3 regions of the Serratia plymuthica genome follow, and region 2 is predicted to be linked to each of the others. Evidence: predicted binding sites of a transcription regulator. Region 2 holds the regulator's gene; each other region holds the start of a gene.
The links. The regulator ArgR, encoded in region 2, controls arginine synthesis, uptake and breakdown. The targets are predictions, from matches to a motif close to ANTGAATAAAAATACANT.
Positions count from the first base shown of each region.

Region 1: a site for ArgR is predicted at 2,591-2,608, ahead of argA (amino-acid N-acetyltransferase). Genes of this name have one in related genera too.
Region 3: a site for ArgR is predicted at 3,779-3,796, ahead of argC (N-acetyl-gamma-glutamyl-phosphate reductase). Genes of this name have one in related genera too.

Region 1 is NZ_CP068771.1:4,543,365-4,551,117, reverse strand. It holds gene mltA (murein transglycosylase A) at 1-480, opposite strand, end outside; tRNA gene JK621_RS21175 (tRNA-Met) at 693-769, shown strand; tRNA gene JK621_RS21170 (tRNA-Met) at 833-909, shown strand; tRNA gene JK621_RS21165 (tRNA-Met) at 974-1,050, shown strand; gene amiC (N-acetylmuramoyl-L-alanine amidase AmiC) at 1,151-2,401, opposite strand; gene argA (amino-acid N-acetyltransferase) at 2,642-3,967, shown strand; gene recD (exodeoxyribonuclease V subunit alpha) at 4,002-5,852, opposite strand; gene recB (exodeoxyribonuclease V subunit beta) at 5,849-7,753, opposite strand, start outside.
Region 2 is NZ_CP068771.1:220,208-227,960, reverse strand. It holds gene cgtA (Obg family GTPase CgtA) at 1-519, opposite strand, end outside; gene JK621_RS01100 (DMT family transporter) at 536-1,507, opposite strand; gene rpmA (50S ribosomal protein L27) at 1,613-1,870, opposite strand; gene rplU (50S ribosomal protein L21) at 1,888-2,199, opposite strand; gene ispB (octaprenyl diphosphate synthase) at 2,469-3,440, shown strand; gene JK621_RS01080 (DNA-binding protein) at 3,491-3,841, opposite strand; gene JK621_RS01075 (helix-turn-helix domain-containing protein) at 4,022-4,282, shown strand; gene mdh (malate dehydrogenase) at 4,350-5,288, opposite strand; gene argR (transcriptional regulator ArgR) at 5,755-6,225, shown strand; gene yhcN (peroxide/acid stress response protein YhcN) at 6,634-6,897, shown strand; gene yhcN (peroxide/acid stress response protein YhcN) at 7,022-7,285, shown strand; gene mpl (UDP-N-acetylmuramate:L-alanyl-gamma-D-glutamyl-meso-diaminopimelate ligase) at 7,476-7,753, opposite strand, start outside.
Region 3 is NZ_CP068771.1:3,663,151-3,670,903, forward strand. It holds gene ppc (phosphoenolpyruvate carboxylase) at 1-2,260, opposite strand, end outside; gene argE (acetylornithine deacetylase) at 2,581-3,726, opposite strand; gene argC (N-acetyl-gamma-glutamyl-phosphate reductase) at 3,943-4,947, shown strand; gene argB (acetylglutamate kinase) at 4,977-5,750, shown strand; gene JK621_RS17105 (argininosuccinate synthase) at 5,776-6,996, shown strand; gene argH (argininosuccinate lyase) at 7,195-7,753, shown strand, end outside.

The DNA.
Region 1 (7,753 bases), 1.1 Mb from region 2:
GCCCGAGTATATGCCCGCGCGATCAGGCAGACGGCCTTTGCCTTTTGGCGGCATGCGGTACAGCGGGTAGCGGAACTCGCCCTGCTGGGTATAGCGCGCCTGCACGACCGGCGTATAGTAGCCGGTGAACTGCACGTTACCGTAGTTGTCCACGCCTTCCATCTGATAGGCGCTGAGGCCGTATTGGTTCAGTTGACGGGTATCGGCACCGGCGGCCATCCAGCTTTGCACTGCCTGAAAGGTGCTGTTGTTGCGATTAAACAGCGCAGGAGAAGCGTTTTTAATCTCCATCAGCTGATTCGAGTAATCCCTGGCGTTAACCGGCACGCCTTTGGCGTTGGGTTGATTCACCAACTCCAGCGACTGATCCAGATGGCCATCCTTATACTGCTGTCCCCGGTCGGTCGGCTTTGACGAACAGCCAGCCAGTACCGCTACCATCAACCCGCCCAGCAGGTATTTGCCCCAACGTCCTTTCATCGCACACTCTCAAACAGATATGATCTACCGGCGAACGATAACAAACACCCATAGATAAGGGAATCGCCGCAAATAAAAAAACCCGCACGGCGGATAGTGATGAAAAAGAACGCAAATTGCGGACTAATTCAGCATAAAGATGGCTTTAACTCAATTAATTGCAAAAAGGGTTGCAACAAAATGCACGGAGAGTATAGTGCGCTTCCATCGGACGCGGGGTGGAGCAGCCTGGTAGCTCGTCGGGCTCATAACCCGAAGGTCGTCGGTTCAAATCCGGCCTCCGCAACCAACCGATACTGCATCAGCGGTATCACGTAAAGGTTGGGATTCGATGAAAAAAGTATTATACGGACGCGGGGTGGAGCAGCCTGGTAGCTCGTCGGGCTCATAACCCGAAGGTCGTCGGTTCAAATCCGGCCCCCGCAACCAACCGATACTGTACCAGCGGTATCACATGAATGTTGGGTTTCGATAATACAAGCATCAAGACGGACGCGGGGTGGAGCAGCCTGGTAGCTCGTCGGGCTCATAACCCGAAGGTCGTCGGTTCAAATCCGGCCTCCGCAACCAATCTTGATGACTACAGATAAGCACCTTAACGGGTGTTTTTTTGTATCTGAAATCTGCCAAAACCCGGCCGGGCACCCACCCAGCCGCATCAGTTTACACCTTATCCGCGCGCCGCCGCGCCGCCGTTGGCGAAATACGCCTTGATACCCGCCAGAATGGATTCCGCCACCTGCTGCTGGAAATGGCTGGTCCGCAACTTACGCTCTTCTTCGATATTGCTGATAAACGCCGTCTCAACCAGGATAGAAGGAATGTCCGGCGCTTTTAACACTGCAAAACCGGCCTGATCGACGCGATTCTTGTGCAAACGGTTAATTTTGCCCATCCGGTTCAACACTTCCTTGCCGAATTTCAGGCTATCGTTGATGGTTGCGGTTTGGATCAGATCAAACATGGTGTGATCCAGATAGCGATCGCCGCTTTTGCTCACGCCGCCGATTTGGTCCGATTCATTCTGAGTTTGCGCCAGGAATTTCGCCGCCGAACTGGTGGCGCCCTTGGTCGACAGCGCAAATACCGAAGATCCGCGTGCGGCCTGGCTGGTAAAGGCATCGGCATGGATGGAAACGAACAGATCGGCACGCTGCTTGCGCGCCTTCGCCACCCTCACCTTCAGCGGAATGAACACATCTTCATTGCGCGTCATAAACACTTTCATATTCGGCTCACGCTTGATCAACGCGCTCAGTTTGCGGGCGATCTGCAACACGATATCCTTCTCGCGCGTTTTGAATTTGCCAATCGCCCCCGGATCCTCGCCGCCGTGGCCGGGATCCAGCATGATGACAATCGGACGATCGCGCCCCGCCTTGCCGGCCTGCGGCGCCTCGGCCGGCAAAGTGCGCTCGAGATCGCCCTTGTTGTAATCTTCCAGCAATGCCAATAGCGGATCATAGTCTTCGCCAGTGCCGCCCTTGCTGGGATACAAATCCATCACCAGACGGTTGCGATACTCCGGCACCGGCGGCAGAGTAAACATATGAGGGCTGACGCTCTGCTTAAGTTCCAGCACCAACCGAACGGTGTTTTGATCAAACTGACCGACGCGCGCCTGTTTCAAATAGGGATCGTCAGCGCGAACCTGGCCGACAATGCCCTTCAATACGCTATTGAGATGCACCCCTTCGATATCCACCACCACGCGATCGGGATTGGTCAGCGCAAACTGTTTATATTTCAGTTCGGTGTTTGATTCGAGCGTCACGCGGGTATAAGTAGAAGAAGGCCAGACACGCACGGCAATCACGTGCGATGATGCGGCGAAGCCTATGCGACTCACACTCAGCAACCAACTTGCGGCAACCCCTTGCAATATACGACGGCGGCCCAGATTGTGATTTGAGTTTGGCATGCGACTCCGGCAGTGATAACAGGTTAAAACAGATGAAAAAAACGCCGATAAAACGGGAATGGCGAAAACTTTAACGAATCCTCCCGGCGCTGTCATCAGAAAATCTTTCCAAGGTTTTTCAATTTATTAACCAGTTAGCCCCTTCCGCAAATAAATACAGACAATTTCCCGCTTGCCATTGGAGCAAGAAAAGAATAAAAATACAAAAATATCGTATAAATATGCAAAAGAGGTTTTGCCGTGAAGGAACGTAGTACCGAGCTTGTTCAAGGATTCCGTCACTCAGTTCCCTATATCAACGCCCACCGCGGCAAGACGTTTGTCGTCATGCTTGGGGGAGAAGCCATAGAGCATGAGAATTTTTCCAACATCGTCAACGATATCGGGCTGCTGCATAGCCTGGGGATTCGTTTGGTGGTGGTCTATGGCGCACGGCCGCAGATCGACAGCAATCTGGCGCAGCATAACTACGAACCTATTTATCACAAGCATACCCGGGTTACCGACGCCCACACGCTTGAGCTGGTTAAGCAAGCGGCGGGCCTGCTGCAACTGGACATCACCGCACGGCTGTCGATGAGCCTCAACAATACGCCGCTGCAGGGTGCGCACATCAACGTGGTCAGCGGCAACTTTATCATTGCCCAGCCGTTAGGGATTGATGACGGCGTGGATTACTGCCACAGCGGCCGTATTCGCCGTATCGATGAAGAAGCGATCCACCGTCAACTCGACAGTAACGCCATCGTGCTGATCGGCCCGGTCGCCGTTTCCGTTACCGGCGAAAGCTTTAACCTGACGTCAGAAGAAGTGGCGACCCAATTGGCCATCAAGCTGAAGGCGGAAAAAATGATCGGATTCTGCTCATCGCAGGGCGTCACCGATCAGGAAGGCAATATCATTTCCGAGCTGTTCCCCAATGACGCGCAGAAACGTATCGAAGAGCGCGAAGCCAGCGGCGATTACCATTCAGGCACCGTACGTTTCCTGCGCGGTGCGGTGAAAGCCTGCCGCAGCGGCGTACGCCGCAGCCACCTGATCAGCTATCAGGAAGACGGAGCGCTGGTGCAAGAGTTGTTCTCGCGCGACGGTATCGGCACCCAGATCGTCATGGAGAGCGCCGAACAGGTGCGCCGGGCGACCATTAACGATATCGGCGGCATTCTGGAACTGATCCGCCCACTGGAACAACAGGGTATTCTGGTGCGCCGCTCCCGTGAACAGCTGGAGATGGAGATCGACAAATTCACTATTATCGAGCGCGATAACCTGACCATTGCCTGTGCGGCGCTGTATCCATTCCCGGAAGAGAAAATCGGCGAGATGGCCTGCGTGGCGGTACACCCGGACTACCGCAGCTCGTCACGCGGTGAAATGCTATTGCAACGGGTGGAAAGCCAGGCGCGCCAGATGGGTTTGCAAAAACTTTTCGTGCTGACCACACGTAGCATCCACTGGTTCCAGGAGCGCGGTTTCACTCCGGCGGAAGTAGACGTGCTGCCGATGCAAAAACAGGCGCTGTACAACTACCAGCGCCGCTCGAAGATTCTGCTGGCGGACTTGTAATCCTCTGCGGGCGCAGCCTGCGCCCGTTTCGCTTTTATGCCGTTATCTGCAAGCGCTCCGCCAGCCCGCTGCGGCGCTGGGTTGGCGTGCGGATCGCCCGCATCAGCACGGCATCGGTGGCATACAGCGAAAGCTGTCTGCGCGCCCGGGTGATAGCGGTATACACCAGTTCGCGGGTCAGTACCGGCAGGAAGTGATTGGGCAACACCAGCACCGTATGATCAAACTCTGACCCCTGAGACTTATGCACTGTCATCGCATAGGCGGTTTCATGCGCCGGTAAACGGCTTGGCTGCACCGACTTGATGCTGCCGTCCGGCAGTTGGAAGTGCACGCGCAACTCACCGCTTTCATCGCGCAAAGCGATACCGATATCGCCGTTAAACAGCCCCAACGCACTGTCGTTGCGGCCAATCATCACTGGACGACCGGGATACCAACGCCCCAAGGCCCCTGGCGTACGCTGGATAAGCCCTGCCCGTTGCAGCCCCGCCTCGATACGCTCGTTCAACCCGGCGATACCGAATGGCCCTTCGCGCAGCGCGCACAGCACCTGGAAACGGCCAAACTCCGCCAACACCTCTCCCGCATCCGCCCTGGCAGCGACCCGCCGCAAATAATCCCCATAGCCTGCCACACAGGCGTTCAGCAGGGCCTGATAGTCCTCCGTTTCTGCCAATGGGTAACCCGCAACGTCACTGAAACTGCCGCTGAGTGCCCTGGCCGCCCGCTTGCCGTCACCGGCATTCACCGCGAAGGCCAATTGGCCGATGCCCGAATCGGCATCAAAACGATAGCTTTTGCGCAGCAGGCACAGGCTGTCTCGCACCGCTGCCTCCGCCTGCGCATTTTGCCCCTGCAACGGGCAGCCGGTCAGACGGGTGAGCTGTTCTGCGCGCGCAGTGCTGTACCCCTGCTCGGCAAAACGACAGATATCCCCCAACACAGCCCCGGCCTCTACCGACGCCAGTTGATCCCTGTCGCCAAGGAAAATCACCCGCGCCTGAAGGGGCAATGCGGCAATCAGACGCGCCATCATCGGCAGATCGACCATTGAAGCCTCGTCCACCACCAGCACATCCAGATGCAGCGGGTTGCCACGGTGATAACGCATGCGCTGGCTATTGGGCTGAGCGCCCAACAGGCGGTGCAGCGTCGACGCATCGGTGGGGAACAGCGCGCGTTGCTCCGGAGTTAACGCCAACTGCCTGCCGGCGCTGCCGAGCGACTCGGTCAGACGCGCCGCCGCCTTGCCGGTGGGTGCCGCCAGTTGAATACGCAAGCGCCGGCCATCGGCAAGCTGTACCAGCGCCGCCAGCAATTTGGCGACGGTGGTGGTTTTGCCGGTGCCCGGCCCCCCAGAAATCACTGCAATACGCCGCGTCGCGGCCACTGCGGCAGCAATTTTCTGCCAGTCAGGCTCATTGGTCGCCTCGCCGAACAGCCGATCGAGGATGGCGCGCAGTTCAGGCTCGTCAACCGCCTGATGGATACTGTCGCTGCTGATAAACTCCGCCACCTCGCCTTCGTTCTGCCACATGCGCTGCAGGTACAAACGCTGCTGTTGCAACACCATCGGCATGGCGCTGCTGCCGTCACCCACCGCCGCACTGGCCGTCAGGCGCTGCTGCCAACGGGCAAGATCCGGTCGCCCGGCCGCCAGCCACACGGCCTGAGCCAGCTCCGGCTGACGCCCCTCAAACAGATTTTCCGGCAGTAACTGTTCCAGCATCAGGCAAACATGGCCGGCGCCAGCCTCCGCGCTGAGGCAGGCGGCAGCCAGCAGAATGTCAGGCTCTTCCTCCCCGGCCACTATGCGGGCGAACTGCAGGTCCAATGGGCGCAGCACGCCAAGTGCCTGCGCCTGCTCCAGTAGAGCGATCATGGCTCATCCTCCGCCGTAATGGCTTCGCCGCTGAACAGACGGTCCATGCCTTCCACCAACTGCGGTGCCGGGCGACAGGCGAAGATACCGTTGCCCGGGTGCTGCGCGTCCACCCCGCGCAGGAACAAATAAATCACCCCGCCGAAGTCGCGTTGATAGTCATAATCCGGCAGTCTATGGCGCAGATAACGATGCAGTGCCAGCGTGTACAGCTGATATTGCAGATCGTAGCGGTGTTCCGCCATCGCCTGCTCCATCGCCGCACGGGTATAAGCGCCGCTGTCCTCTCCCAACCAGTTGGATTTGTAATCCAGCAGGTAGTATTTTCCCTGCCAGCAAAACACCAGGTCGATAAATCCCTTCAACATTCCCTGCACCTGCTGGAAATCCAGCGCCGGGCAGCGGGCAGAAAGCGGATCGTAATTTTTCACCAGCCTATCCAGCTCATCCGCCTGCAACAGTTTTTCTATGGGTAAATAAAACTGCAGCTCGGCCTGTTTATGCTGCGGTGCCAGCGCCGACAACGAAACACCGGCATCATTGAGCGGGACATTCAGCAACACCTGCATCCACGCCAGCAGTATCGGTTGCCAGTGCTCGGCAAACCCTTGCTGCTGCAACTGTTCAAACAACCATTGTTCATCAAGGGGTTGGGTGAAATCCAGCGTTTCAAACAGGCTGTGCAGGAAGGTTCCCGGTGCTGCGCCGCGCGGGAAGGTATGCGGTGTGAGCGCTGGCTCACTGTCCAACGCCTGTTCGCCTGCGGCGTCGACATCCAGCCGTGGCAGCAGATCCTGCATCAGGCCAGAGCCGTGTTGCTGCAGGCCGGTGTAACTGGTCACGCGCCAGAAATCCTGCACCGGGCGCGTGAAGCTTTTTGCCGCCAGTTCGGTTAACGCCGGCACTTGAGGCAGCCAGGCCCGTTCATCCAGTTGTTCAACCAGCGACAGTGCAATCCCCTCCCCAGCCAGCTGTTGAAGACGTTGGTGCAGCCAGGCTGCATCCCCGGCCTGGCCGGCCTGCACCAGGTAGCCCAGCGCGCTGCGGTGCAAATCGGTATCACCCTGTTTCTTGCGTGTGCCCTGGATCAACGGCGCTATGCCGATGCTGCAGTGGTATACCGAACGGGTCAAGGCGACGTACAGCAGGCGCAAATCCTCCGCCAGCCGCTCTTCTTCGGCCCATTCGATACTTTCTTCATCGGCGTTGAGGTCAAGCAGAGCCTGGAAACTCTGCCGATCGTGGTACAGCACCTGCTGCTGCTGGCGGAAATTGCCGACGAACGGCAACCAGACCAGATCGAACTCCAGCCCTTTCGATTTATGGATGGTGATCACCTTCACCAGATGACGATCGCTTTCCAGCCGCAGTTGCTGGTTGTCGGATTGGCGATTTGGTTGAGCAATCTGCTGTGCCAGCCAGCGCACCAGCGCATGTTCGCTGTCGAGTTGTGCAGAAGCCTCTTGCAACAGCTCCCCCAAGTGCATCACGTCGGTCAACCGACGCTCGCCGCCGGGGCTGGCCAGCAGATTCTCCGCCAGGTGGCGCTGATTCATCACCTCATGCAGCATGGGCAACACGCCACGGCGCAGCCAGCGCGTGCGGTATTTATCGAACTCGTTGACCAGCGTATCCCAGGCGCGTTCATTGCGATTCAAGCCGTCCAGCGCCTGCGCGTCCAACCCCATCAGCCCGGTCGCCATAGCGCTGCGCAGCGTGCGTTCCTGCTCCGGCGCCAGCACCGCCTGCAACAGCCACAGCAAATCCTTGGCTTCCGGCGTATCAAACACGCTGTCGCGATTGGACAGATAGACCGAAGGAATGGCCAGGGCGCTGAGCGCATCACGCACCAACGCCGCCTCATTGCGGCTGCGCACCAGCACGGTAATATCGGAGGCCTG
Region 2 (7,753 bases):
CGACTTGCCGGCATTCGGCAGACCTAGCATGCCGACATCGGCCAGCAGCAGCAGCTCCAGCAGGATGTCGCGGGCCTCACCGGCAGTACCCAGCGTCTTCTGACGCGGCGCACGGTTAACCGAGGATTTGAAACGGGTATTGCCCAGACCGTGCCAACCGCCTTTAGCGACCATCAACTGTTGGCCGTGGCGGGTCATGTCACCGAGGATCTCGCCGGTGCCCTGATCCTGCACGCGAGTACCGACCGGCACCTTGACGATAATGTCTTTGCCACGCTTACCGGTACAGTCACGGCTTTGGCCGTTCTGGCCACGTTCGGCGCGGAAAGATTTCTCAAAGCGGTAGTCAATCAAGGTATTGAGGTTTTCGTCCGCCAGCAGATAGACATCGCCGCCATCGCCGCCATCGCCGCCATCCGGCCCACCGTTCGGGATATACTTTTCACGGCGGAAACTGACACAACCATTACCACCGTCACCTGCAACGACCAAAATCGCTGCTTCATCTACAAACTTCATTTACCGTCTCCGTAAATCATTCACCGGGCTGCTTTAAAGGAACAACCAGGTTGGTTTCTGCCCGTCGCGGCCACCACCGGTGACCAATTGCGGAAAACATGGCGCCCGCTACCACCACGAAAGCACCGAGATAGCCGACGACATTCAATGCCGGGGCGGCGAATACGTGTGGCCAGGCCAGCGCCAATAAATCTGAAAACAGCAGGGTAAACAGCGGTGTCAGCGTGACTAACGCACTCACCTGCGCTGCCTGCCAGCGCGCCATGGCTTCCGCCAGTGCACCGTAGCCAATCAGCGTGTTAGCGCCACAAAACAGCAGACAAGCCAATTGCCAGCCACTGAGTTGGGAAATCATCTCTGGCCGGGCCAGAGGGAACAGCGCCACTGCACATAAAGTGTACAACATTACCAGGATCTGCGGTGAAGCCAATCGGCGCAGCAACACTTTCTGCGCAACGCCATAAGTCACCCAAACCGCTGCCGCACAAACGCCCAGCAGCACCCCAAGGGTGTAATCCGTCAGGCGGGTGAAGATCTCAATCAGGCTGACATTGAAAAACAGCATTAGCCCACAGATCAACATCAGCGCGCCAATCACCTGAGTGATGCGCATGCGCTCTTTTAAAATCAACACGCTGGCAAACATCATACCGACCGGCGACAGTTGGCCGATCACTTGCGACGCCGTCGGGCTGAGGTACTGCAACGAAGAGCTGAAGAAGATAAAGTTCCCCAGCAGGCCCGCCGTGGCGATTGCCAACATTAACAGCCAGCGCGGCTGACGGAACATTTTCACCGGAGGCAATCTGCCGCGTATCGCCAGAATGCTCCCCAGGCCGAGTGCGGCAAGGGTAAATCGATACCAAACGATGGTAAACGGATCCATCACGACCAGCACTTCTTTCATCGCAATCGGCAACGCACCCCAGCAAATTGCCGTAGTCACCGCCAGAGAAATGCCAATTCCGACCTGCTGTTTCGTTTCCATCTTACCTTTGCCAGCGCTGACGGGCCGATGCATAAGCAGCCCATAAATGTAAAAAGCCCCGCAACGAATTGCGGGGCTTACATCTATTTAGTAAGGCTCGAAAAATTATTCAGCTTCGATGCTGATGAATTTACGATTGCTCGGGCCTTTAACTTCGAACTTGACTTTACCGTCTTTCAAAGCAAACAGAGTGTGGTCTTTGCCGCAACCCACGTTGGTACCAGCGTGGAATTTGGTGCCGCGCTGACGAACGATGATGCTGCCTGCCAGTACTGCTTCGCCGCCAAAGCGTTTTACGCCCAGACGTTTAGCTTCTGAATCGCGACCGTTACGAGTCGAGCCGCCAGCCTTTTTGTGTGCCATTAATCCGCTCTCCTAACTTAAGCGCTGATGCCGGTGATTTTAACGTCAGTGAACCACTGACGGTGGCCCTGCTGCTTACGGTAGTGCTTACGACGACGAAACTTAACAATCTTAATTTTCTCGCCACGACCGTGAGCAACGACTTCAGCTTTGATCTTACCGCCATCGACGAAAGGAACGCCGATTTTGATATCTTCGCCATTAGCAATCATCAGAATCTGGTCAAACTCAACCGCTTCACCAGTTGCGATGTCCAGCTTTTCCAAGCGAACGGTTTGACCTTCGCTTACTCGGTGTTGTTTACCACCACTTTGGAAAACCGCGTACATATAAAACTCCGCTTTCCGCGTGCCCAACTATTTAGTACAGAGCGCGCTATAAATATTCACAATAGGGCGCGAATTCTACGCAATAATCCCGCATATGACAAGAGCAGAATAAGACCAGAAGCAGAAAAAAGAAGAAAAAAAGCACAGTTTCTTTCATGGCGTTTATCTGAGCCGTTTTTCAAGTACAATCAGGGGGACAGTTACCGCCATGTACCGATGTGAGCAGCGATCTCAACGCGGTGAAGAGAAACACAGCTGAAAAAAATACAATGAACCTAGAGCAAATTACCGAGTTAACCGCGCAAGATATGGCGGCCGTGAACGCAACAATTCTCGAACAGCTGAATTCCGATGTCACACTCATCAATCAGCTTGGCTATTACATTATCAGCGGTGGCGGTAAGCGCATCCGTCCGATGATCGCCGTTCTGGCGGCGCGGGCGTTGCATTATCAGGGCGATAAGCACATTACCGTCGCTGCGCTGATCGAATTCATTCATACCGCGACCCTGCTGCATGATGACGTGGTGGATGAATCCGACATGCGCCGCGGCAAGGCCACCGCCAATGCCGCGTTCGGCAATGCCGCCAGCGTGCTGGTGGGCGACTTCATTTATACCCGCGCTTTCCAGATGATGACCAGCCTGGAGTCACTCCGCGTGCTGGCGCTGATGTCCGAAGCCGTCAACGTCATCGCCGAGGGTGAAGTGCTGCAGTTAATGAACGTGAACGATCCGGACATCACCGAAGAGAGTTATATGCGGGTGATCTACAGCAAAACCGCTCGTCTTTTTGAAGCGGCGGCGCAATCGTCCGCGATCCTTTCCGAGGCCAGCGAAGCTGAAGAAAAGGCGCTGCAGGATTACGGCCGCTATCTCGGCACCGCATTCCAGCTGATCGACGATCTGCTCGATTACAGCGCCGACGGCAGTACGCTGGGTAAAAATACCGGTGACGATCTGAACGAAGGGAAGCCCACGCTGCCCTTGCTGCACGCCATGCGTAACGGCAACAGCGCGCAAACGGCCATGATCCGCGAAGCCATTGAGCAAGGCAGCGGCCGTCATCTGTTAGAACCGGTTTTACAGGCCATGCAACAGTGCGGCTCGCTTGAATATACCCGCCAACGCGCCGAAGAAGAGGCCGATAAGGCGATTGCCGCGCTGCAGGTTCTGCCGGAATCCCCTCATCGCTCCGCGCTGGAAGGATTAGCGCACCTTGCGGTTCAGCGAGATTTTTGAGAAACAAAAATCCCTTGGCAGTTTCTACAGACCTGCGGCCGCAGGTCTGTTCATTTCCCCTCCGAGATACGCGCCAGCAGGCTGCCGATGCCTTCACGCATCAGGAACGCCAACACTTTCTCACGCTCGGTTTCCGTCAGGTGATAGTAATATTCAATCCACACCGCCAGAGGATCCTTGCGCTCGATGTCATAAGTTGCCGGATCTTCTTTCAACATCAGCAAATTGCGCGTACCTGAGGGTAAGCTGTCAATATGATATTCCAGCGCCTTTCCCTGCACACCTTTACGCCTGCGGCTGATCCAGCCGTCGCGACGCGCCATCAAATTTATTCCCTGTGGTGAAGCGGGTAATCCTGCAATGCCTGTTAGTTCCTTGGCGGCAAACCACTCTTTTTTCATAGCCATAATCTCTGGAAAAAATGTGCAAGGACGTTTTTGGAAATTATTGAGGTATTTTTATGGAAATTTAGTGGTATTCTAATTTCCGTATAAGCGTTTCATGTTGTTCAAACGATTAATCTTGACCTGTTAGTTATACCACTAACAGAACTTTCGCTAATCAAAAAAGGGAATGCAAACATGAATTCCAGGAACAAGGACTGGCATCCGGCGGATATCATCGCGGCTTTACGTAAGAAGGGAACGACGCTGGCGGCGGTATCGCGCCAGGCAGGGCTTAGCTCATCCACACTGGCAAACGCGCTATCTCGGCCCTGGCCAAAAGGAGAGTGGCTGATTGCCGAAGCCTTGGATATCCATCCTGCAGAGATCTGGCCAAGCCGCTATTTCGATCCGCAAACCAACGACCTGCTGAATCGAAAAGCCCGTATCAGGTCATGATTCGGGCATAAAAAAACCGCCGGTACGATGTCCGGCGGCTTATGCATACTCATGCGTTCTGGGTTGATCAGTTATTGATAAACTTTTCGCCCAGTTCGATATCTTTATGCAGAACATCCAGCATCTCTTCCAACGCTTTCTGCTCGAACGCGCTCAGAGTACCGATGTCTTTACGTTCTTCTACGCCGTTTTTACCCAGCAGCAGCGGTTGTGCGAAGAAGCGGGCATATTTGCCGTCACCTTCCACGTAAGCACATTCCACCACGCCTTTTTCACCTTGCAGCGCACGAACCAGAGACAGGCCGAAACGCGCCGCCGCCTGACCCATTGACAGAGTTGCGGACCCGCCGCCGGCTTTGGCTTCAACCACTTCAGTACCCGCATTCTGGATACGCTTGGTCAGATCCGCCACTTCCTGCTCGGTAAAGCTCACGCCCGGGATCTGCGACAACAGTGGCAGAATGGTCACGCCAGAATGCCCGCCGATAACCGGCACGTTCAGCTCTTCCGGCTGCTTGCCTTTCAGCTCGGCCACGAAGGTGTTGGAACGGATGATATCCAGCGAGGTCACGCCGAACAGTTTGTTTTTGTCATACACACCGGCTTTCTTCAGCACTTCTGCCGCGATTGCCACGGTGGTGTTTACCGGGTTGGTGATAATGCCGATGCAGGCTTTCGGGCAGGTTGTCGCCACTTGCTGGATCAGATTACGCACGATGCCTGCGTTGACATTGAACAGATCTGAACGATCCATACCAGGTTTACGTGCAACGCCGGCAGAAATCAGCACCACGTCTGCGTCGTGCAGAGCTGGAGTGGCATCTTCGCCGCTGAAGCCTTTGATTTTAACTGCGGTAGGGATGTGGCTTAAGTCGACGGCAACGCCTGGGGTAACGGGGGCAATGTCGTAGAGAGAGAGTTCAGAACCTGAAGGAAGCTGGGTTTTGAGTAGAAGGGCGAGGGCCTGGCCGATACCGCCAGCAGCACCGAGAACTGCAACTTTCATCCTATACTCCTTTATTATCTTAAATATATAAAGCGCCGTGAATATGTCGGTTACGGACCTTAAATTATTACACCTTTAAAAACAATCTCTTAACAGTCTGTTTGAGAACTGGCGCAATAAAACAGCCGATGTCGCGCTCATTTTAAATTAAATGGCTTACACATTAAGGGCATAGCGCACATTAATCAAAAATAGTGCGAGGTTATTCACAAGCAAGTTAACCGGCGGTTACATTACACCCTTACACAACATCAGAACAACATCATTTTAATAACATTTTCTTTACCGGTGCGGGCCGCTTTTTCGGTCGTTGAAAGGGCATATTCATGGGGTACGGATTTTGTTAAAATCCCGTCCTTTCCTCATTGTCCGGGCATTATTATTTTTTTCGGACGTCCCTTTATTGCATAATAATTCATTTATATGCATAATAATCACTTCTATTGTCAACATTCCACGGTGCAAAATGCGTAGTCCCGCAAAGCAGGAAGATCTGATCAAAGCGTTTAAAGCGTTATTGAAAGAAGAAAAATTCAGTTCTCAAGGCGAGATCGTTTTGGCGCTGCAAGAAGAAGGCTTCGAAAACATCAACCAATCCAAAGTATCGCGCATGCTGACCAAGTTCGGCGCGGTGCGTACCCGCAATGCCAAAATGGAAATGGTATATTGCCTTCCGGCCGAACTCGGCGTACCGACCACCACCAGCCCGCTGAAGAACCTGGTGCTGGATGTCGATTTCAACGATGCCGTCGTGGTGATTCATACCAGCCCGGGCGCCGCACAGCTGATTGCCCGCATGCTCGATTCGTTGGGTAAATCCCGAGGCATCCTAGGCACCATCGCCGGCGACGACACCATTTTCGTCACCCCAGCCAGCGGTTTTACCGCCCATAAGTTACATGAAGCCATTCTGGGCGTGTTCGAGCAAGAACTGTAAGCCCGACGCTGGTCAATGCGGCTGCCGGTCGCATTGCGCCAGCCCGTCGTTAACGCCAACTCCCGCTTTATCTTTTCCCGCCATCAACCGCGTTTAACGCTGCTTTAACTCTCCTCAGCAACACATTTCCATGACATTTACGTGTAGCCAGCACTACCCACTGTGATCTTCCGCACTTTTGGTCAAAAGCACTTACCTGATTGAAATTACATAAAATTAACACAAACAGATCGTTTTATGACCAGTTTTTATTCCTTGTGGTTATAAAAAATAAGCATCATCAGGTTAAAGTTTCACTAGCAATTGTTAGCAAACTATTAATTTTTCGAGTTACTAGATGTATACTCATTTCCGTGACGTAAATCACAGTTCATTGGAACTGATAAAAGAATACGATAAGGTGAGATCATGAAAATTAAAGCTACCGTTGCAACACTAAGCCTGCTATCTGTGCTTTCCTTTGGTGCTTTTGCAGCACAATCCGTTGATGCAGAACAAGCAGCCAAACTGCAGTCCGCAGGCACCATTACCGTCAATGGTATAGCCGGCGCCCCTTCAGATATCCGTCAGGCGCTGTCTGAAAAAGCCGATGCCCATGGCGCGACCGCTTACCGTGTAATCGAAGCGCGCAATGAAGACAACTACCACGTCACGGCTGAAATTTATAAATAAGACCCCGGCATTACCCGGCAACGGGCAATAAATCTCTGGAAACCAGCATTGCCGATAACAGCCTTCAAGAATAATAAACGCTGTAAAGCCCTTCCTGGCTGTTATCGCTACAGGACCCACGACCATGAATATGAAAGCTACCCTCGCGGCAATTAGCCTGATGTCAGCCCTTTCGTTCGGCGCGTCAGCCGCTACGTTGATCACCAATGACCAGACCGCTGATCTTCAGTCTGTCGGCACCATTACCGCCAGTGGCGTCACCGGTTCACCTTCGGATATTCGTCAGGCGCTGTCCGACAAAGCCGATAAGCAAGGCGCTAAAGCGTACCGAGTGATCGAAGCCTACGAAAACGGCAATTGGCACGCGACTGCCGAAATCTACAAATAACAATTCAGAGAACGCGATTGCCGAACTGATTACCCTCGTCACTGCCACTGCCGAGTTCTGTCGTAAACGCGTATTCTCTGAAGATTATCGTCGTCCTATCCGACGAACCCCGTTGCCCTCGCTCGCGAGGGCTTTTTTATGGGCGAAAAAAAGGGCCGCTGACGGCCCTTTATCGAATTGTTCCTGTCGATCAGTAGGTGACTTTCGGCTCTGGTTTATTGGCCAATGCCTCCAGCAGCCGATCGTGGATCCCACCAAATCCGCCGTTACTCATCACCAGGATATGGTCACCCGGCTGAGCGGTTTTCACTATCATATCCACCAACGTGCCGAGATCGGCGCTCCAGTGGGCCGGCTGTACGCAGGCTTCCGCCACTTCCGCCACCTGCCAGGGAATATGGTGCGGCTGGAACAGGAAGACCTCATCGGCGCGGCCAAGCGATGGCGCCAAATCGTTCTTGCTGATGC
Region 3 (7,753 bases), 2.0 Mb from region 2:
GGCACATGGCCTCCAACTGATTCTGTTTGCCGGCTTTCACCGCTTCCTGCAAACCTGCGCCGGCGCCCAGCCAGGCCGGCAGCATCAGGCGGTTCTGCGTCCAGGCGAAGATCCACGGAATGGCGCGCAGGCTTTCTACACCGCCGTTTGGCTTGCGCTTGGCCGGGCGTGAACCCAGCGGCAGTTTACCCAGCTCCAGCTCCGGCGTTGCGGCACGGAAGTAAGGCACGAAGTCCGGATTCTCACGCACGTAGCCGCGGTACATTTTGCATGATGTCTCTGACAGGTCGTCCATCAGCGAACGCCACTCTTTCTTCGGCTCCGGCGGCGGCAGCAGGTTGGCTTCGAGAACCGCGCCGGCATACAGCGCCAGGCTGCTGATGGCCACTTCCGGCAGGCCAAATTTGAAGCGGATCATCTCGCCCTGCTCGGTCACGCGCAGGCCACCTTTCAGGCTGCCCGGCGGCTGCGACAGCAGCGCCGCATGCGCAGGCGCGCCGCCACGGCCAATTGAACCGCCACGGCCGTGGAACAGCGTTAACGCCACGCCGGCCTTTTCACAGGTTTTGATCAAGGCATCTTGAGCGCGGTACTGCGCCCAGGACGCGGCCATCACCCCGGCGTCTTTCGCCGAGTCGGAATAGCCGATCATCACCATCTGCTTGCCCTGGATAAAGCCGCGATACCAGTCGATATTCAGCAACTGGGTCATAACGTCGTCGGCGTTGTTCAGGTCGTCGAGGGTTTCGAACAGCGGCGCTACCGGCAGCGCAAACGGGCAACCGGCCTCTTTCAGCAGCAGGTGAACCGCCAGCACGTCAGAAGGGGTGCGTGCCATGGAGATGACGTAGGCGGCGATGGAGCCTTGCGGCGCTTCGGCGATCACGCGGCAGGTTTCCAGCACTTCCTGGGTGTCGGCGCTCGGTTCCCACTTCAGCGGCACCAGCGGGCGTTTTGAATTCAGTTCGCGGATCAGGAATGCCTGTTTGTCGGCTTCTGACCAGCTTTCGTAGTCGCCAAGGCCCAGGTAACGGGTCAGTTCGGCGATGGCTTCGGTATGGCGGTTGCTTTCCTGACGGACGTCGATACGCACCAGCGGCACGCCAAAGCAGCGGACGCGGCGCAGGGTATCGAGCAACTGACCATTGGCAATGATGCTCATGCCGCAGGCCTGCAGCGACTGATAACAGGCGAACAAAGGTTCCCACAGCTGATCGTTGCTTACCAGCAGGTCGTTCGGCTTCAGCACGCGTTCGCCTTTCAGGCGGCCTTCCAGATAGGCCTGAGAGCGCATCAACTGGCCGCGCAGCTGTTTCATGATTTCGCGATACGGTTCCTGCACTTCGTCGCCACCGGCGAGGGCGCGCAGTTCCGGGGTGCATTCGGTCATCGACAGCTCGGACACCAACACCTGGATATCGCGGGTGAACAGGTCGCAGGCTTTCCAGCGGCTGAGCAGCAGCACGTGACGGGTGATTTCGGCGGTCACGTTCGGGTTGCCGTCGCGGTCACCGCCCATCCAGGAGGTGAAACGCACCGGTACGGCTTCCGCCGGCAGGCTGTAATCGATGGAGTTTTCCAACTGCTCGTTGAATTCGCGCAGGAAGGCGGGCACCCCTTCCCACAGGCTGTTTTCCACCACCGCGAAGCCCCACTTGGCTTCGTCGATAGGCGAAGGGCGGTTTTTACGGATCTCGTCGGTGTGCCATGACTGGGCAACCAGCTGGCGCAGGCGGCGCATGATCTTGTTGCGCTCGTAATCGGCCAGATCGTTATGATCGAGTTGGCTCAGGCAGGTATTCACCTCAACCAGCTTGTGGATCAGGGTGCGGCGGGTAATTTCCGTCGGGTGCGCCGTCAGCACCAGCTCGATGGAGAGCTGAGAGACTGCATTTTGCAGCTCTTTGGTGCTGAGCTTTTTGTCTTTCAGCCGGGTGAACAGTTGGGCCAGTGCTTCGGGATTGCTGGCGGCTTCGCCATTGGGCGAAATGCTGTGGTACTGCTCGGCGACGTTGGTCAGATTAAGGAACTGGCTGAAGGCGCGCGCGACCGGCAGCAACTCGTCGTTGGACAGGTTCTGCAAGGTAGAAAGCAGCTCCTGACGGTGCGCCTCGTTACCGGCACGTGAAGATTTGGAAAGCTTACGGATAGTTTCAACGCGATCGAGAATATGCTCGCCCAGCGCATCTTTGATGGTATCGCCGAGCAATTTGCCGAGCATACTGACATTACTTCGCATTGCCGAATATTGTTCGTTCATATAACCCCTGGCCCAGTTCTGTATTTACCCTGCATCTTTCAAGCTGCATCTGCGTTGGCTTCAACTTGAAATCTATTGGGTAGATGATTTTTATCTTGTAAGTAAATTTCACGTTTCAGGCGAAGAGCGTCTGTTTCATCTCGCCATGTTCCTGTCCAATCGTCAATTGACACTATTTTTAGCAAAAAAACATCAAAATCGGCGCATTTTCTGAAATTTAATTACGACGCGCCGGTTATCAGTCTGGCTTATTATATTGATTTGATACTTCTTAATAGGTAGGGGCGATGATAAATCATTAACCCTACCTTGTGTCAGGTTTATTGATGGCAAAAGTGCTCGACCAACTGGCCCAGCAGCTTGCGCGTCGGTTCGATAAACGCCGTATCAATGTATTCGTCCGGTTGGTGCGCCTGGTTGATTGACCCCGGGCCAAGCACCAGCGTCGGGCATACCTGCTGGACGAACGGCGCCTCGGTGCAGTAGTTGACCACCTGAGTGCGGGTGCCCAGCAGTTTCTCAATCACCGCCACCATATGATGATCGGTCGGGCACTCGTAGCCCGGGACCGAGGCATGCAGTTCCTCAATGTTCAGGCGGCCCGGCCAGCGCTGGCTGACCGGCTCCAGCGTCTGGTGCATCAGCTCGTTGATATTGTCGAGCGTCATGCCCGGCAGCGGGCGAATATCCAGGTGCAGTTCACAACAGGCGCAAATACGGTTGGCCGCGTCGCCGCCGCTGATATGGCCGAAGTTCATCGTCGGATAAGGCACGGCGAATGCCGGATTGTTGTAGCGCTCCTGCAGCGTTTTGCGCAGTTCCATCAGGCGGCCAATGGTGTCGTGCATCAAATCGATGGCGTTGACGCCGCGCGCCGGGTCGCTCGAGTGCCCGGACTGGCCGACAATGCGGATGGCGCTGGCCATATGCCCCTTGTGCGCGCGCACCGGTTGCAGCGAGGTGGGTTCGCCGATAATGGCGAAATCCGGGCGGATGGCGGTCGAGGCGGCGAAATAACGCGCGCCGGCCATCGTCGTTTCTTCATCTGCGGTCGCCAGAATGTACAGCGGCTTGGTCAGTTTGCCGGCATCGATATCGCGCACGGCATCCAGAATAAAGGCAAAGAAGCCTTTCATGTCCGCGGTGCCCAGACCGTACAGCTTATTGTCATGTTCGGTCAGCGTGAAAGGGTCGCGCGTCCAGCGGCCTTCGTCATAAGGTACGGTGTCGGTGTGGCCCGCCAAAAGCAGGCCGCCGCTGCCTTCGCCAATGCTGGCGAGCAGGTTGAATTTGTTGCGGGTATCGGGCACCGGCTGTACGTCGACGCGGAAGCCCAAATCGGCAAACCACCCGGCCAGCAAGTTGATTAACGCTTCATTACTCTGATCGAGGGCGCCATCGGTGGCGCTGATCGACGGAGTGGCGATCAACGCCCGGTACAGCTCAATAAATGGAGGTAATTTCATCTTCACTGTTGACAGCCTTTGGTTAGGGTAGTATCAATATTCATGCATTTATTTTGAATAAAAATACAGTAAGATAGAGCGTAAGGGAACCCGATTCCCGGATGATTATAAAAACATCAACGCTCGACCACGTGGGTGAACGGCGAAACAACGCTGGTGAGCCCGGTTACCTGAGTCGAATACGACCACTCGTAAGCCAAGAAGGTGAAAGGCCACATGTTGAATACGCTGATCGTTGGTGCCAGCGGTTACGCCGGAGCGGAGCTCACGGCTTACCTGAATCGTCACCCACACATGAACATAACCGCATTAGCGGTTTCAGCGCAAAGTGCAGATGCAGGAAAATTGCTTTCTGATTTGCATCCCCAGTTAAAAGGCATCGTCGATCTGCCGTTGCAACCGCTGGTTGACGTGGCTGCCGCCGCCGACGGCATCGACGTGGTGTTCCTGGCCACGGCGCACGAAGTCAGCCACGATATCGCGCCTTTGTTCCTGGCGGCGGGCTGCGTGGTGTTCGATCTGTCCGGCGCGTTCCGCGTGAAAGACGCCGGTTTCTATAGCCAGTACTACGGTTTCGAACATAAGTACCCTGAACTGCTGGAGCAGGCGGTATATGGCCTGGCGGAGTGGCAGAGCGAAAAAATCAAACAGGCGCAACTGATCGCCGTGCCGGGCTGCTACCCGACGGCGGCGCAGTTGGCGCTGAAACCCTTGATCGACCAACAGTTGCTGAATCTTGACCAATGGCCGGTCATCAACGCCACCAGCGGCGTCAGCGGCGCGGGCCGCAAAGCCAGCGTGACCACCAGCTTCTGCGAAGTGAGTTTGCAGCCGTACGGCATCTTCAACCACCGTCATCACCCGGAAATCGTTGCGCATCTGGGCACGCCGGTCATCTTCACGCCACATTTGGGTAACTTCCCGCGTGGTATTCTCGAGACCATCACCTGCCGTTTGAAAGCCGGCGTTACCGCGCAGGACGTGGCTGCGGCTTATCACACCGCTTATGACGACAAACCGCTGGTGCGGCTGTACGAAAAAGGCGTGCCGGCATTGAAAGGGGTGGTGGGCCTGCCGTTCTGCGATATCGGCTTTGCCGTTCAGGGTGAACACCTGATCGCCGTAGCGGCGGAAGACAACCTGTTGAAAGGCGCGGCCGCTCAGGCGGTGCAATGCCTGAATATCCGTTTTGGGTTCCCGGAAACCCAGTCATTACTTTAATGAATAACCAGCGTGGGATGTAAACAGCGATGAATCCGTTAATTATCAAGTTAGGTGGCGTGTTATTAGACAGTGAAGAAGCGCTGGAGCGTTTATTCACCGCCCTGGACAGCTACCTTCAGCAGCATCAGCGCCCGCTGGTTATCGTTCACGGCGGCGGTTGCCTGGTGGATGAGCTGATGAAACAACTTTCTCTGCCGGTGGTGAAGAAAAACGGCCTGCGGGTAACCCCTGCCGACCAGATCGACATCATTACCGGCGCGCTGGCCGGTACGGCCAACAAGACCTTGCTGGCGTGGGCCATCAAGCACCGGATCAATGCGGTGGGCCTGAGCCTGGCGGACGGCGGCAGCGTTTCCGTGACCCAACTCGACCCGGCGCTGGGCCACGTAGGCAACGCGCAGCCGGGTTCACCGGTATTGCTCAATACCCTGCTGGGTGCCGGCTACCTGCCGGTGATCAGCTCTATCGGCATCACCGCCGAAGGGGAATTAATGAATGTGAACGCCGATCAGGCGGCGACGGCTCTGGCCGCCACGCTGGGTGCGGATTTGATCCTGCTGTCGGATGTCAGTGGCATTCTCGATGGGAAAGGACAACGCATTGCAGAAATGACGGCACAAAAAGCGGAACAACTGATTGCCCAAGGCATCATCACCGATGGTATGGTGGTGAAGGTGAATGCGGCGCTCGACGCGGCCCGCACCCTTGGCCGGCCGGTGGATATCGCCAGCTGGCGCCATGCCGATCAGCTTCCAGCTCTGTTTAACGGCGTGTCGATTGGCACCCGGATCCTCGCTTAAATTTAGAATTAAAAAGGAAAAGACCATGCAAAACCAAGGCATCAAAAAAATCGTTCTGGCGTACTCTGGCGGCCTGGATACTTCGGCCATCATTCCCTGGCTGAAAGAAAACTACGGCGGCTGCGAAGTGGTAGCGTTCGTGGCGGATATCGGCCAGGAGCGCAGCGATCTGGAAGGCGTGGAGCAAAAAGCCCTGCAATCCGGTGCCTCTGAGTGTCACGTGGTTGATCTGCGTGAAGAATTCATCCGCGATTACGTCTATCCGGTTCTGCAGACCGGTGCGCTGTATGAAGGCAGCTACCTGTTGGGCACTTCAATGGCGCGCCCGATTATCGCTAAAGCGCAGGTTGAGCTGGCGTTGAAAGTCGGCGCTGATGCGCTGTGCCACGGTGCAACCGGCAAAGGCAATGACCAGGTGCGTTTCGAAACCACCTACACCGCGCTGGCGCCACACCTGAAAGTGGTTGCGCCTTGGCGTGAGTGGAACCTGCGTTCCCGTGAAGCGCTGCTGGATTACCTGAAAGAGCGCAATATCCCGACGACTGCGTCTCTGGAAAAAATCTACAGCCGTGACGAGAACGCCTGGCATATCTCTACCGAAGGCGGCGTGCTCGAAAGCCCGTGGAATGCACCGAACAAAGACTGCTGGGTCTGGACCGTGGATCCGCAGGAAGCGCCGGACCAGCCTGAGCAAGTGACCATCACCGTAGAAAAAGGCCGCGTTGTGGCGGTTAACGGCGAAGCGTTGAGCCCATACAAATGTCTGGAAACCCTGAACGTGCTGGGCGCCAAACATGGCGTGGGCCGGATCGACATCGTGGAAAACCGTCTGGTGGGCATCAAATCCCGCGGTTGCTACGAAACCCCGGGCGGCACCATCATGGTGGCGGCGCTGCGCGGCGTTGAGCAACTGGTTCTGGATCGCGACAGCTTCAAATGGCGCGAGCAGTTGGGCCTGGAAATGTCCTACGTGGTGTACGACGGCCGCTGGTTTGCTCCGCTGCGTCGTTCGCTGCAGGCCTCTGCAGAAGCGCTGGCCGAAGAAGTGAACGGCGAAGTGGTGCTGCAGCTGTACAAAGGCCAGGTGACGGCGATTCAGAAGAAATCCGCCAATAGCCTGTACTCTGAAGAGTTTGCGACCTTTGGCGAAGATGAAGTTTACGATCACAGCCACGCGGGCGGCTTTATCCGTCTGTTCTCGCTCTCTTCACGTATTCGCGCGTTGAACGAGAAAAAGAACAAGTAATTTCATTATTCGGCGTGACTTGTTAAGGGCGCAGCGTGCTGCGCCTTTTCGTATAAAATTAATACCCTAAATAATTCGAATTGCACGAAGGCGGCAAGAGCGAGGATCCCGATGAGCTTACATCGCTAAGTGATTCGGGTGAGCGTCCGCAGCCGACAGATCTGCAGCTCGAAGTATGACGGGTACAGGAGTAAAAGTATGGCACTTTGGGGCGGACGGTTCAGTCAGGCGGCAGATCAGCGGTTCAAACAGTTAAACGACTCTCTGCGCTTTGACTATCGCCTGGCAGAACAGGACATTGTTGGCTCTGTGGCCTGGTCGAAAGCGCTGGTCACCGTCAACGTGCTGACGGCAACCGAACAGCAACAGCTTGAGCAGGCTTTGAGCGTGTTGTTGGAAGAAGTGCAGGCTGACCCGCAGGCAATTGTCAGCAGCGATGCGGAAGATATTCACAGCTGGGTGGAGCAGAAGCTGATCGACAAAGTCGGCGATCTGGGCAAGAAGCTGCATACCGGCCGTAGCCGTAACGATCAGGTCGCGACCGATCTGAAACTGTGGTGCAAACAGCAAATCGGCGAACTGCATCAGGCCATCGTGCAACTGCAGCAGGCGCTGGTGGAAACTGCCGAAGCCAATCAGGATGCGGTGATGCCGGGTTATACCCACTTGCAGCGCGCGCAACCGGTCACTTTCGCTCACTGGTGTCTGGCCTATGTTGAAATGCTGGCGCGCGATGAAAGCCGCCTGCAAGATACGC